DNA from 4 places in the Nocardiopsis valliformis DSM 45023 genome. Region 3 is predicted to be linked to each of the others. Evidence: predicted binding sites of a transcription regulator. Region 3 holds the regulator's gene; each other region holds the start of a gene.
What was found. Region 3 encodes LexA, which represses DNA repair genes until DNA is damaged. Its sites were predicted from a motif close to TCGAACANNTGTTCGA; they were not measured.
Positions count from the first base shown of each region.

Region 1: D457_RS0125570 (DUF6504 family protein) is a predicted target of LexA. The motif match lies at 1,468-1,483, and genes of this name have one in related genera.
Region 2: uvrA (excinuclease ABC subunit UvrA) is a predicted target of LexA. The motif match lies at 2,146-2,161, and genes of this name have one in related genera.
Region 4: recA (intein-containing recombinase RecA) is a predicted target of LexA. The motif match lies at 1,291-1,306, and genes of this name have one in related genera.

Region 1 is NZ_ANAZ01000033.1:54,084-57,726, forward strand. Features, by position in the region: gene D457_RS0125560 (peptidoglycan recognition protein family protein) at 1-140, shown strand, start outside; gene D457_RS0125565 (GNAT family N-acetyltransferase) at 316-891, shown strand; gene D457_RS0125570 (DUF6504 family protein) at 1,079-1,366, opposite strand; gene D457_RS0125575 (hypothetical protein) at 1,835-2,053, shown strand; gene D457_RS0125580 (serine/threonine-protein kinase) at 2,183-3,643, shown strand, end outside.
Region 2 is NZ_ANAZ01000023.1:132,535-136,177, forward strand. Features, by position in the region: gene uvrA (excinuclease ABC subunit UvrA) at 1-1,883, opposite strand, end outside; gene D457_RS0121075 (TerC family protein) at 2,266-3,294, opposite strand.
Region 3 is NZ_ANAZ01000031.1:42,849-46,491, reverse strand. Features, by position in the region: gene D457_RS0124980 (alpha/beta hydrolase family protein) at 1-910, opposite strand, end outside; gene lexA (transcriptional repressor LexA) at 1,089-1,820, opposite strand; gene nrdR (transcriptional regulator NrdR) at 2,596-3,084, shown strand; gene D457_RS0124960 (vitamin B12-dependent ribonucleotide reductase) at 3,243-3,643, shown strand, end outside.
Region 4 is NZ_ANAZ01000004.1:99,076-102,718, forward strand. Features, by position in the region: gene D457_RS0105080 (ATP-dependent helicase) at 1-910, opposite strand, end outside; gene D457_RS0105085 (DUF3046 domain-containing protein) at 1,040-1,234, shown strand; gene recA (intein-containing recombinase RecA) at 1,415-3,631, shown strand; gene D457_RS0105095 (regulatory protein RecX) at 3,624-3,643, shown strand, end outside.

The DNA of each region.
Region 1 (3,643 bases), on a different contig from region 3:
ACCCGGACACCGGGGTGGTGACCGGGCAGGAGGCGGTGGCCCGGCACCGGGACTGGCTCGACACGGAGTGCCCAGGCAACGCCTTCGCCGAGGTCTTCGACACGGCCATCCGCCGGCGGGTGGTCAGCGGCCTGCTCTGAACCCCCACGGTGGCGGGGCGTGCCGGCTCCCCGCCACCGGCCCGTGTGGCCGAAAACCTGTTTCCTCCCACTCTGCGGGGCACATAACGTGAGTTTCCGCCCGAGCTGTCGGGTGCGAAACTTGAGTGGTACCCGGCACCAAATGGTCGTTCGAATGCATAGAGGGAACATCCACATGGCCACAGTCCAGAGCGCTCCGATCATGCCCGCGGTCATCCTGGAGACCGAGCGCCTGCGACTTCGAGCCCTCCTCGAGAGCGACATCGACGATGTCCTCGCCTCGTGTGTGGACCCCGAACTCCAGCGGTGGATTCCGCTGCCCGCCCCCGGGGAGACCTACACCCGCACGACGGCCGAGGAGTTCTGCCTGAAGGCCGCCCCGGCGATCCGCACGGGCGGCGACGGCCAGCACTGGGCCATGGTGGACAAAGCGACCGGCCGGTTCACCGGGTCGGTGGCGCTGCTGCGCACGCAGTGGCCCGCCCTGGTCACGGAGATCGGCTACTGGGTCTCGCCCTGGGGCCGCGGCAGGGGGTACGCCACCGAGGCGGTCGTGGCGGTCTCCCGCTGGGCCGTGAACCAGGGGTTCCAGCGGGTGGAGCTCAAGGCCGCCGTGGGCAACACGGGTTCGCGCAAGGTGGCCGAGGCTGCCGGATTCGCCCCCGAGGGCACCGAGCGCAACGCCATGCCGCTGCACGAGGGCCGTTCCGACCTAGCGGTGTACGGGCTCATCCCGGCCGACCTCGCCTGAGGCCCTGAGGAGCAAAACTCCACGTTCCACGAAACGCGCCGACCTCGCCAGCCGTATCGAGCTGCCCGCGGACCCGTGGGCAGTCCTCACCCCGAGCCCGTGGCCCGTGCTCCGACTCGTGTCCTGCTCGGGCGCCGCGGCTCACACAGCGGACCGGCGCCCGGGCCCGGCCGCGCCCCGGGCCGGATCATCCCCAGACGCGGGAGAGCAGCCACTCACCGGTCGTGGTGTCCTGGCGGAGTTCGTACACGCCCTGCGAGTAGGCCGATCCGGCCTCCACCCGCCAGTGTCTGCGCTCGGGGACCTGGGAGTCCGCACCGGGCGTCCAGTCCCTGCGCAGGGTCACCCAGTGGTCGATGATCCTGCGTATCCCGTACACCCGCCCCTCCCAGGTGAACCGGGTCGGCCGACCTTCCGCCTCGACGACCGTGACGTGCGCCCCGTAGTACCGCCCCACGACAGTTCCCCCCAGCATCGACCGGCTCCTGTTGCTCTCGCCTGCGTTACCTTGCGCCCGGCCGTGTTCGCGGGCACACCACCGACAGGGCCCGACCGCGGGGAAGTACGACCAACCCTTCGAACATGTATTCGAATACTAGCGAAAAGGAGAGGTTCCATGGAACTGATTCCGTATTTACGTCATCCCCATCTGTGACACCGGTTGTGGTGCCCGTCGCGACAGCGGCCGCGGGACCCACCACGACCCCGACCACCTGCCAGGCCGCATCCCCGCACCCGCAGAGGAATCGGCACTCTGACCGCCCCTCCCCCAGCCATCCCGTCGCCCCTCCCCGGAGCGCAGCGCACCCCTTGACCCCATGAGGCCCCCACATGGCGAACGGGCACGACAGTCCCACCCCCAGCACCCGGGCGACCCCCACGAACTGGGCGGTTACCGGGTCCTGGGCCGCCTCGGGTCCGGGAGCACGGGCACCCTGGCTTCGTGGCGAGCGAGGCTGATGCTCCACCCGCTGTCGAACTGCGCCGGTCGGTCAACGACGAACTGGCGATCAGCACCGTGGACGAGGAGCCCTATCCCGACACCTACACCGACCACCAGATCATCCAGAGGCAGACGATCCCGTACGAGCGGGGGCAGAGTAACCTGCCGGTCCGGGTCCTCTTCGAGAGCTTCCGACTGGACGAGATCCTCGACGGCTGACCCGCGTCCCCCCAGTTCGGACCCGCTCCCCGCCCGGAACAACCGAATAACACCGCAAACGCGTCGGCGTGTCGAGGTCGGTACGCTGTTAGGCGCGAATCACACGATCCATACGAGGGACCCCCAACTGTGACGTCCAACGGACACGAAAGCGGCAAACCCCTGCGCGCGGGGGACCCGCGCGAACTCAACGGTTACCGCATCGTCAGCCGTCTGGGACGCGGTGGCATGGGCACCGTCTACCTCGCCAAGGACTCCGCCGACCGCTCCGTGGCCGTCAAGCTGATTCACCCGGACCTGGCCGACGACGAGTCCTTCCGGCTGCGTTTCGCGCGCGAGGTCGCCTCCGCGCGCCGGGTCGCCCGCTTCTCCACCGCCGGGGTCATCGACGCCCGGTTGGAGGGCGAGCCCCTCTTCATCGTCTCGGAGTACGTGCCCGGCCCGAACCTGGACGAGGCGGTCCGGCACGGCGAGCCGATGCACGGCGGAACACTCGAGGGCCTGGCGATGGGCGTGGCGGCGGCGCTCACCGCCATCCACGGTTCGGGGATCGTGCACCGCGACCTCAAACCCGCCAACGTCCTGCTCTCCCCGGTCGGCCCCAAGGTGATCGACTTCGGGATCGCCCGCGCCCTGGACGACGCGAGCGGAGCAGTCACCCGCTCCAGCCAGCTCATGGGCACCCCCTCCTACATGGCGCCCGAGCTGATCCTGGGTGATCAGGCCACCGCCGCGGCCGACATCTTCGCGTGGGGCTGCCTGGTGGCCTTCGCCGGGACCGGGAAGGCACCCTTCGACGCGGGTACCGTCCCGGCTGTCCTGCACAACATCTCTTCGGCGCAGCCCAAGTTGGACGGGCTCGACCCGAGCCTGCTGGACCTGGTCGGCGCCGCGCTGGACAAGAAGCCGGAGAACCGGCCCACCTCCCAACAGCTGCTCGCCCGGCTGACCGGCCAGCAGGATCCGGAGGAGGCGGAGATCCGGCGCACGATCAGCACCTCGTGGGCTCCGCCGAGCAGTTCCCCGGTGCCCGGTCTGCCTCCGGAGACCAGCGATCCGGAGCTGGCCGAACAGGCTTCGGGCGCTGCCTCCACCCCGCCGGAGGGCCAGCCCTCGAACCCCGACGCCCCGACGCGGACCCCGCCCGCGCACACGTCCGCCCAGTCGGCGTCGCAGCAGGCTTCTCCGACCGGTCAGGCGCAGCCGTCGGTACCGCCCACCCAGCAGACGCAGTCGCGGTACCAGGGGCAGCAGAACCCTCCGGAGCAGTTCCCGTACGCGAACCCGGTGCAGCCCGGCCCTCAGCCCGGTGCCCAGCAGGGCGGCTACGGCCGGTACCCGAACCAGGCCGGTCACGGCGGGCCGAGCGGCGGTTACCCTCCCGCGGGCCAGCACCAGCAGCCCCACCAACCGCGCTACGGGCAACCCCAGTACGGGCAAGCCCCCTACGGGCAGTCACCGTCCCACGGACAGCCCGCCTACGCCGCGCACAGCGGCCCGGGTGGCCCGGGTGGTCCCGGCACCCCCAAGAACCCGGACGGCCCGGGGCAGCACCCGGGCGGAGGCGGTGCCAGTGCTCCGGGCCGCCGC
Region 2 (3,643 bases), on a different contig from region 3:
AGGTTGTTCTCCCGTGCACCCCGCACCACGAGTTCGTGCCCCTTGGTGAGCGGGCGCCGCGAGGCGGGCAGCTCGATGATGCGCCTGCCGGACAGGTAGTCGCCGGTCATCGACTCGGTCGAGGTGAGCAGTTCGTCGACGATGCCCGAGACCACCACGTGGCCGCCGTGCTCACCGGCACCAGGGCCGATGTCCACCACCCAGTCGGCGGCGCGGATGGTGTCCTCGTCGTGTTCGACCACGATGAGCGTGTTGCCGATGTCGCGGAGCCGCTGAAGGGTATCCAGCAGGCGGGCGTTGTCGCGCTGGTGCAGGCCGATGGAGGGCTCGTCCAGGACGTAGAGCACGCCCACCAGACCGGAGCCGATCTGGGTGGCCAGGCGGATGCGCTGGGCCTCACCGCCCGAGAGCGAACCGGAGGAGCGGGCCAGGCTCAGGTAGTCCAGGCCCACGTCCAGCAGGAAGCCGAGCCGGGCGTTGATCTCCTTGAGCACCTGCGCGGCGATGACCATGTCACGGTCGGAGAGTCGCAGATCGGCCAGGAAGGCCGCGCTCTCACCGAGCGCCATGGAGGCAACCTCGGCGATGGACTTGCCGCCCACCGTCACCGCCAGGACCACCGGCTTGAGACGGGTTCCCTCGCAGGTGGGGCAAGGCACCGAACGCATGTAGCCCTCGAGCCGCTCACGGGTGTGGTCGCTCTCCACCTCGGAGTGGCGGCGCTTGACCCAGGGCACCACACCCTCGAACTCGGTGTAGTAGGAGCGGTTGCGCCCGTACCGGTTGCGGTAGCTGACGTGCACCTGGGTGTCGTGGCCCTCCAGAATGGCTTTGCGCGCGCGGCGCGGGAGCCGCTCCCAGGACGTGTCGGTGTCGAAGCCCACGGCCTCGCCCAGCGCCTTGAGGATGCGTTCCCAGTAGCCGCCGTTGGGCCCGCCCGACCAGGGGGCGATGGCACCTTCGGCCAGACTCTTCTCCGGGTCGGGGACCAGCAGGTCGGCGTCGACCTCCATGCGGGTGCCCAGCCCCGAGCAGTCGGCGCAGGCGCCGTAGGGTGCGTTGAAGGAGAAGGAGCGCGGTTCGAGCTGCTCGAAGGAGAGGTCGTCGTAGGGGCAGTACAGGTGCTCGGAGAAGACCTTCTCGCGCTCGGGGTCCTCGGGCTCCACGTCCACGAAGTCCAGGACGATGGTGCCCCCGGCCAGTTTCAGCGCGGTCTCCACCGAATCAGTGAGCCGCCCTTCCGCGCCCGGCTTGACGCTGAGCCGGTCCACGACCACGGCGATGTCGTGCTTGTCGTAGCGGCCGAGCTTGGGCGCCTCGTCCAGCCGGACCGCCTGGCCGTCGACGACGGCGCGCGTGTAGCCCTTGGACTGCAGGTCCTTGAAGAGCTCGACGTACTCGCCCTTGCGGCCGCGCACGACCGGCGCGAGCACCTGGAAGCGGGTGCCCTCGGTCATCTCCATGACCCGGTCCACGATCTGCTGCGGCGTCTGCCGGGTGATCTCGCGACGGCACTCCGGACAGTGCGGAACGCCTACGCGGGCCCAGAGCAGGCGCAGGTAGTCGTAGACCTCGGTGATGGTGCCCACCGTGGACCGCGGGTTGCGGCTGGTCGACTTCTGGTCGATGGACACCGCGGGGGACAGCCCCTCGATGAAGTCGACGTCGGGCTTGTCCATCTGGCCGAGGAACTGGCGGGCGTACGCCGAGAGGGACTCGACGTATCTGCGCTGCCCTTCGGCGAAGATCGTGTCGAAGGCAAGCGAGGACTTGCCCGAACCGGACAGGCCGGTGAACACGATCATGGAGTCGCGTGGCAGGTCCAGGGACACGTCCTTGAGGTTGTGCTCCCGTGCTCCACGGACCACGAGTTGTTCGACCATCGAGTGAGACATCCTTCGGCTCTGACGCACAGGACGTGGACCACGTCGGGTGACGTCGGTGGACCCGTGTGTGGCTTCGCTTTGCGGCGGTCGCAGACCCCTCGGGGCCGCTGCGGACCCGGAACCGGGCCGCTGAGGAAGTGGGCGGAGGATGAGATCCCTCCCCGTCCGACAAGACTAACGATCGCCTGTGACGGTTTCTTCCACCACGCAGAAGTGGTGGTGTCCGTGGTGCTCAGGCACCAGGACACCACCACTATAGGCGAACAGCAGTTCGAACGAGGTCGTTTTCCACAGATCCGGTGAACGCCCCGCGAACGGGCTCTGGTCCCGCGCGGGACCGGGTTCACACGGCTTCACGCAGGGCCGGGAACGAACGGGATCAGGAGCGGTCGGCGGTGACGTCCTCGTCGTCGCGACCCGAGACCTCGGCGGGCTCGCGACGCTTGTCGATGCCGGACTTCACCAGGCTGCCGACAACGGTGATGGTCATGACGCCCAGGATGACGGTCAGCGAGGTACCGATGCCGACCTCCACCACGTGCACGCCGTTCTCGTGCAGCGCGTGCAGGATCATCTTGACGCCGATGAACACCATGATCGCGGACAGGCCCCAGCTGATGTAGGCCAGGCGGTCCATCAGACCGGCCAGCAGGAAGTACAGCTGGCGCAGACCCATCAGGGCGAAGGCGTTGGCGGTGAAGACGATGTAGGCATCCTGGGTCAGACCGAAGATCGCCGGGATGGAGTCGACGGCGAAGACCAGGTCGATGACGCCGATCGCGACGATGACCAACAGCATCGGGGTCACGTGGCGGCGGCCGTCGAGCTTCACGGTCAGCTTGGCGCCGTGGTAGTCCTTCGTGACCGGCCAGAAGCGCTTCACCAGGCGCACGACCGGCGTCTGCGTGAAGTCCTTCTCCTCCTCGCCACCCTTCACGTGGTCACGGACGATCTTGTAACCGGTGTAGATGAGGAAGACGCCGAAGAGGTAGAAGACCTCGCTCCAGGCGTTGATGACCTGGGCGCCCAGGACGATGAAGATGCCGCGCATCACGATCGCGATGACGATGCCGACGAGCAGGACCTCGTGCTGGTACTTCTTCGGAACCGCGAAGGCAGTCATCAGAAGGTAGAACACGAAGAGGTTGTCGATGCTCAGGCTCTTCTCGGTGACGAACCCGGCGAAGTACTCGGCGCCTGAGGTCGGGTTGCCGAAGTACATGACTCCGAGGCCGAACACGATGGCGATGCCGATGTAGAAGGCCGCCCACCAGGAGGCCTGCTTGATCCCGAACTCCTTGGGACCCTTGGTCTTACTCCACGGGCGGTCGACGATCACGAGATCCACAGCCAGGATCAGGATCATGGCTGCGATCGTGGCGGCCCAGACCCACAGGGGAACGTTCACGGACGGATTCTCCTCCGGTTGGTGCGCGCGAGCGTTGTGCACGCACGGCGATTAACCGGAGGTCTCTCCCGCTCACGCCCGGAAGGCGTGAACCGACGGAACCGGGAGCACACCGTTGTACTCCGTGATGACGGCACCGCCGCGACAGGGATACTCCCCTCACGTGGTGAAGCAGGCGCGAAAAGCGCACCAGAACAGGTTACGCCATCCGCACCGGCCCCCAGCATGCCATCAAAAACCTCTCTGAGGAAGTCACCCACACGGGGATGACCACCCCTCCGCGAGGACACACCTTCCGCACCGGCCGGACATCCTCCGTTGGCCCCACCGCTTCGGGACCCCCGTCCCG
Region 3 (3,643 bases):
GGTCCACGCGCTCGGCGCCGCTCAGGCCGGTCATCAGCCGGTCGATCTCCTCAGCGTTGACCTGGGCGTCCTCCTCACCCCACAGGACCAGTACCGGGGTGGTCGCGGGCAGCTCCCCGGCCAGTTCCACCGGGTCGAAGGCGTCGATCCAGGCCAGGTAGTCCTCGTTCTGCTCGGTGAAGAGCCCGGTGCTGTCGTCGCGGGGCAGCTCGGTGCCCGCGCGGACCGCCGCCCGCCCCGCACGGATGTCGGAGAGTAGCTGTGCGGCGGTCACCTCGCCGACCCCGCCCTGGGCCTCGGCTGTGCGGACCTGCTCGGTCACCTGTCGGTCGATGAGGTCGAGCATGCGGGTACCGGGCGGGGCGGCCAGCACCAGTGCGGGTTCGGCGTCCAGGACCTCGTGGGCGCGCAGCGCGAACAGGGCGCCCTCGCTGTGGCCCAGGATGACGGTGCGTTCGGGGTCCACCTCGGGCTGGGCGATGAGCTCCGCGTAGGCGGCGGCCATCTGCTCGTCGTAGACCAGCGGGTCCACGTCGCGTTCCAGGGCCACCTCCTCGGCGTCGTCCATGTCCGCCGGGTCGCCGCTGCCGAACTTGTCGTAGCGCAGCGAGGCCGCTCCCGCACCGGTGAGCACCCGGGCGAGGTTCAGGTTGGTGTCGGCCTCGGGCCGTCCGGCGCTGTTGCCGTCCCGGTCGGTGGGGCCGCTGCCGGAGATGATGAGCACCCCGGGGACCTGGCCGTCACCGGACCCGGCGGGGACGGTGAAGGTGCCGGGCACGGTGAACCCGCCGCCCTGGAAGGAGACCGTGCGCTCGTGCCCGGAAGCACCGGGTAGCACGGGCCCGTCGTCACCGTCGGTGGGGGTGCAGGCGGTGACCAGCAACGCACCGGCGGCCAGCACAGCCAGCAGCGCGGAACGGCGGTCGGAGGCGCCTGGGACGCGGGTACCGGGACGCCCGGAAACACTGGTGGCCCCGGAGGCGCCCGGGGTACGGGAGGCGGGGGCGGAGGCAGGTGTCGACACGCCCTCAGCGTATCGGCCCGCCACCCGCCCCGGTCTCCCGGTGCGCACGTGGGGTGCGGCTGCCTCAGACCCGGCGCATGACCGTGACGACCTTGCCGAGGATGGTGGCCTGGTCTCCGTTGATCGGCTCGTAGGCGTCGTTGCGCGGTATCAGCCAGACGTGCCCGTCCTCCTCGCGGCGCAGCACCTTGACGGTCGCCTCGTCGTCCAGCATCGCCGCGACGATGTCGCCGTTCTCGGCGTCCTGCTGCTGGCGGATCACCACCAGGTCGCCGTCGGTGATGGCGGCGTCGATCATCGAGTCGCCCACCACGGTGAGCATGAACAGTCGGCCCTCGCCGACCAGCTGCCGCGGCAGCGCCAGGACATCCTCGACCGCCTCCTCGGCCAGGATCGGACCGCCGGCGGCGATCCGGCCGACCAGCGGCACTGAGGCGGCCCGGGTGGAGTCGGCGGACAGTTCCTCCCGGGTGATGGCCTGCGCGCCCTCCTTGCCCGGCGTGCGCAGCTCGACTGCGCGCGGCCGGTTCTGGTCCCGGTACAGGTAGCCCTTGCGCTGGAGCACCTTGAGCTGGTGCGCCACGCTGGACGGGCTGGACAGGCCGACCGAGTCACCGATCTCCCGGATGGACGGCGGGTAACCCCGTTCCCGGACGTAACGCTGGATGCAGTTCAGAACACTCTGTTGGCGTGCGGTGAGTTTGGGGGGTTCGGGCGTGGTCGCGCCCGTGTCACCGACGGGCGAAAGAACGGTGGTGGGTCCGGAGCCGACGGCTCCGGGATTCTCCTCCGGCACGGCCGGGCCTCCTCGGTGTTCGGTTCGGTCAGGGCCTGTTCGTGTGGCCAGTCACCGGCCGCGACCGCGCCGACCTGGTGGGCCACTCCGGCGGCGAAACCGGCGTGAAATCAAGGTCAACATTAGTCGTTGCACACGGTGATATCAAACAAGCGTTCGAGAACGGGTGGTCGATGCTGCATGGGGATTTCGCTTTGTGTTTTTTCGGGTCCCGATTCCCGCGGTCCCCACTTATGTGTGTACACGTGTTCACCCGACGTTGTCCCCCGAATGTGCGAAGAGGTCCGAGGAAGGGGCCTGTAAGTCCGCGGAAGGGGGCGGGGCGGGCTCTCGTGCGGCGTGCGTGCGGTGTGCGGGCCGGGTTCCGGTATGGGGTTCGTCTCGCCCGGGACCGCATCGCGACAGCCGGCCCGCGGCCCGGTGCTGGGTGGGGCGGCGGGGAAGGGAATTCGGTCACGGGAGGGGTGTGGCGGCCGGCGAGTCACGGGCACCCTCCCCCTTATCCTTGGATTCGGCGCCCGCCGCCGCACATTCCCCACCTGTCCGCCCCTGCCTCCCCGAGTCCCGTTTCTCGCCGGTCGGTCGTCCCTGTCGGGTCGGGTGCGGGGACACGCCGCGGGCAGGGTTGCGGGCGTCCGTCTCGACGCCTAGGTTCGACCACAACATCTGGTGTTGGAATGGGGTCTACGGTCAAGAAGTTGTGGTTTAGTAGACCCCTGGGGTTAGTGGCCCCCTAGATTTGTCGGTCGGGTACAGGGAAGCCAGGTGAACCGGGATGCACTGTCCGTTCTGCCGTCATCCGGACACCCGGGTGATCGACAGCAGGTCCACCGACGACGGCGCGGCCATCCGGCGCCGCCGGTCCTGCCCGGTCTGTGAGCGCCGCTTCACCACGCAGGAGACCGTCCTGCTGATGGTGGCCAAGCGCTCGGGGGTCACCGAACCCTTCAGCCGGACCAAGATCATCGCCGGGGTGCGCCGGGCCTGCCAGGGCCGCCCCGTCTCCGAGGACGCCCTCGCCAAGCTCGGCCAGCAGGTCGAGGAGGAGATCCGCGGCCGGGGCGTAGCCGAGGTGCCCGCCCACGAGATCGGTCTGGCCATCCTGGGCCCGATGCGCGACCTCGACGAGGTCGCCTACCTGCACTTCGCCAGCGTCTACCGGGGCTTCGAGAGCCTTGCCGACTTCGAGGCGGAGATCGCCAGCCTGCGCAAGGACCGTGAGGTCGACACCGAACCCGCGGTCGACACCGCTTCCACCGGGTAGCCCGAACGGCGCCCACGCGACGCCGGAACGGCCACCCGAAGGTGGTCGGGAGCACGGCCAAGGACACCGCCGTACCCCCGCACCACCCCGAACACACATGAACGCCCGCGCGGTCGACGCCGGTCCGCGCATGAACGTACTTTCGGGGAGACGCTGCCATGACGGAAACCACGCGCGGTCCAGTGGGGCGCAAGGGCAAGGGGCCACGCAAGGGGCTCAAGATGCGGCGGGTCAACACGACCGCGGGCACGCATCCCTACGACACCCTCGAATGGGAACGCCGCGACGTCATCATGACCAACTGGCGCGACGGCACCGTCAACTTCGAACAGCGCGGCGTGGAGTTCCCCGTCTCCTGGTCGGTGAACGCCACCCAGATCGTGGCCAGCAAGTACTTCCGCGGAGCCGTCGGCACACCTGAGCGCGAGTGGAGCCTCAAACAGCTCATCGACCGCGTCGTCGGCGTCTACACCGAGACCGGCCGCGCCCACGGCTACTTCGCCTCCGAGGAGGACGCCGAGGTCTTCGACCACGAACTCAAGTACGCCCTGGCCCACCA
Region 4 (3,643 bases), on a different contig from region 3:
TGGTGGAGCGGTGCGCCTCGACCAGCTCCAGGACCCGACGCTCCACGTGCGGCCACACCGAACCCCGGGCCATGGTGTTGCCCGTGCGCGGGTCCGGGGGCAGGCCCTCGGCGGTCGCGGGCGGGCTGCCCGGATCGTCCAGGTCCGGTACCGGGGCCTCCACCCGCAGCTCCATGTGCGGGGTGTCCGGCGGCGCGACGATCGTGGCGTCGCCGGGCCCGGCCGCGGTGCCGTTCGCACCCGTGCCGCTCAGATACGCCGCGACGGTCTCGCGCGGGCGGACGGTGGCGGACAGGCCGATCCGTTGGGCCGGGCGGTCCAGCAGCTCCGACAGGCGTTCCAGACTCAGCGCCAGGTGCGCGCCGCGCTTGGTCCCGGCCAGGGCGTGCACCTCGTCGACGATGACCGTCTCCACCCCGGCCAGCCCTTCACGGGCCTTGGAGGTGAGCACCAGGAAGAGGGATTCGGGGGTAGTGATGAGCACGTCCGGCGGGTGGGTAGCCATCCGGCGCCGTTCCTGGGCGGGGGTGTCCCCGGTGCGCACGCCCACGGTGACCGGGGACAGGCTCTCGCCCGAAGCCTCGGCCGCCGCCGCGATCCCGGCCAACGGTTGGCGGAGATTGCGCTCCACGTCCACCGCCAGGGCCTTGAGCGGTGACACGTACAGGACCCGGCAACGCCTGGCGCGGTCCTCGGGAATGGGTGCGTGGGTGAGCCGGTCCAGAGACCACAGGAAGGCCGACAGCGTCTTTCCGGAGCCGGTCGGCGCCACCACCAGGGTGTCGTCGCCCGCCGAGACCGCCCGCCAGGCCTGCGTCTGGGCTTGGGTGGGGCCGTTCGGGAAGGCCCGTTCGAACCAGGCCCGGGTCGCCGCTCCGAAGGGTTCCAGGGGGTCACGCGCTCCGCTCATCCCGCCAGTCTGCCCAAGGGCTCCGACAGACCGGGGAGGACACCCGGGGCCGGGGCCGCCGGAGAACCGCCCGGACCCGTCCTGTGGACAACTCCCCGGCGCTTGCCCCGGTCACCCATACTGGAGCCGATGAGACTCACAGCTTTCTGGAACAACATGCACGCCCAGTTCGGGGAGGGCTACGCACACAGCCTCGCCAAGGACTTCGTCATCGAGCAGCTCGGCTCCCGCACCATCAACCAGGCGCTGGCCGACGGCATCGGGGTCAAGGAGGTCTGGCGCGCCGTGTGTGACGCGTTCGACCTTCCCGCCTCTGTCCGCTGACCTCAGCGGACCCCGCCACACGTAAAAACCGAGATGGTCGGGGTTTGCGCCGGACTTCGAACATGAGTTCGGGTATTCTGGGTTTTCGGCACCCGGACGTCGAGCGTCGCGATTGTCGTACCGACCGCGTAGCGTCTTTCCATCATGAAGAAAAAGACATCAACCCAACAGGGGAACCCCGTGGCAGCAGCAGGCCAAGACAAGGCTCTCGAGACAGCGCTCGCGCAGATCGAGCGGCAGTTCGGCAAGGGCTCCATCATGCGGTTGGGCGACGACGAGCGCCCGCCGATCGAGGCGATCCCCACCGGCGCCATCGCCCTGGACGTCGCGCTGGGTATCGGCGGCCTGCCCAAGGGCAGGGTCGTCGAGGTCTACGGCCCCGAGTCCAGTGGTAAGACCACCGTCGCCCTGCACGCGGTGGCCAGCGCCCAGAAGATGGGCGGCATTGCCGCCTTCGTGGACGCCGAGCACGCGCTGGACCCCGAGTACGCCAAGAAGATCGGCGTCGACACCGACAACCTCCTCCTCTCGCAGCCGGACACCGGTGAGCAGGCGCTGGAGATCGTCGACATGCTCATCCGCTCCGGCGCCGTCTCCATCATCGTGATCGACTCCGTGGCCGCCCTGGTGCCCCGCGCCGAGATCGAGGGCGAGATGGGCGACAGCCACGTCGGCCTCCAGGCCCGGCTCATGTCCCAGGCGCTGCGCAAGATCGCCGGTGCCCTGCACACCACCGGCACCACCGCGATCTTCATCAACCAGCTCCGGGAAAAGGTAGGGGTGATGTTCGGGTGCATGAACTACAGCACCCGGGTGACCCTCGCCGACGGTACGCAGGAGAAGATCGGCAAGATCGTCAACCAGAAGATGGACGTGGAGGTCCTCTCCTACGACCCCGAACGGGACGAGGTCGTCCCCCGTCGTGTCGTCAACTGGTTCGACAACGGCGTGGCTGACCACTTCCTCCAGTTCACCGTGGCCCGTTCGGGCAAGAACGGGCGCTCCCAGTTCGCCGCGACACCCAACCACCTCGTTCGGACCCCGGGCGGATGGCGTGAGGCCGGAGAGCTCCTTCCCGGTGACCGGGTGCTCACCGCGCAAACGCACTACCTCAACGAGCAGCAGCGACAGGTGGTCTTCGGCTCCCTGATGGGCGACGGAAACCTCTCCCCCAACACCAGTGGGCGTGACGGAACGCGCTTCAGGATGGGGCACGGGGCGGCGCAGGCCGACTACCTCGACTGGAAGGTCTCCCTGCTCGGCAACATCGGGTGCAGCCGGACCAGCAATGACAAGGAAGCGGTCTTCGCTGACTTCACCCCGCTGCCCGAGCTCGCAGAGTTGCGTGAAGCCGTGTACTTCGGGGACGGAAAGAAGCACCTGAGCTGGGAGTACATCAAGGCGCTCACCCCGATGGCGTTGGCTGTCTGGTACATGGACGATGGTTGCTTCACCGTGCGGTCCAAGGGCATGCAGGTCCGAACCGAGGGTGGCAGCGGCCGTATCGAGATCTGTGTCGAAGCGATGAGCCCCGGAACCCGGGATCGGCTCGTGGACTACCTGCGCGACACCCACGACCTTGACGTCAAGCTGGTCGCGCGTGGCAGTGCGCGCAAGTACTTCATCCAGTTCACCACGGCCGCCAGCGCGCAGTTCCAGAAGCTGGTGGCGCCGTACGTGCACGAGTCCATGGCCTACAAGCTGCTGCCGCGTTACCAGGGCCAGTGCCAGGTGACCCCGGAAGTCTCCGAGCCAGTGGAACGTCTGGTGGCCTCTGAAATCCTGGACATCCAGGTCAAGCCGGAGACCCGCAGCATGCACAAGTTCGACATCGAGGTGGAGGGCAACCACAACTACTTCGTCGACGGCGTCATGGTGCACAACAGCCCTGAGACCACCACCGGTGGTAAGGCGCTGAAGTTCTACGCCTCGGTCCGCCTGGACGTACGCCGCATCGAAACGCTCAAGGACGGCACCGACGCGGTCGGCAACCGCACCCGCGTCAAGGTCGTGAAGAACAAGGTCGCGCCGCCCTTCAAGCAGGCCGAGTTCGACATCCTCTACGGTGTCGGCGTCTCCCGCGAGGGCAGCCTCATCGACCTGGGCGTCGAGCACGCCATCGTGCGCAAGTCCGGCGCCTGGTACACCTACGACGGCACCCAGCTCGGGCAGGGCAAGGAGAACGCCCGCAACTTCCTGCGCGAGAACGTGGACCTGGCCAAGGAGATCGAGAAGAAGATCAAGGAGAAGCTGGGCATTCCCGGTTCGGGTGATGACAGTGCCTCCGCCCCCGCCAAGGACGAGGCCAAGGCCGACCCGGCCAAGCCCGAGGAAGCCAAGGCCCCCGCCAAGCGCCCCGCCGTCAAGACCACCAAGGCCGCCACCCCGGATGCGTGAGCGGCGCTGGTC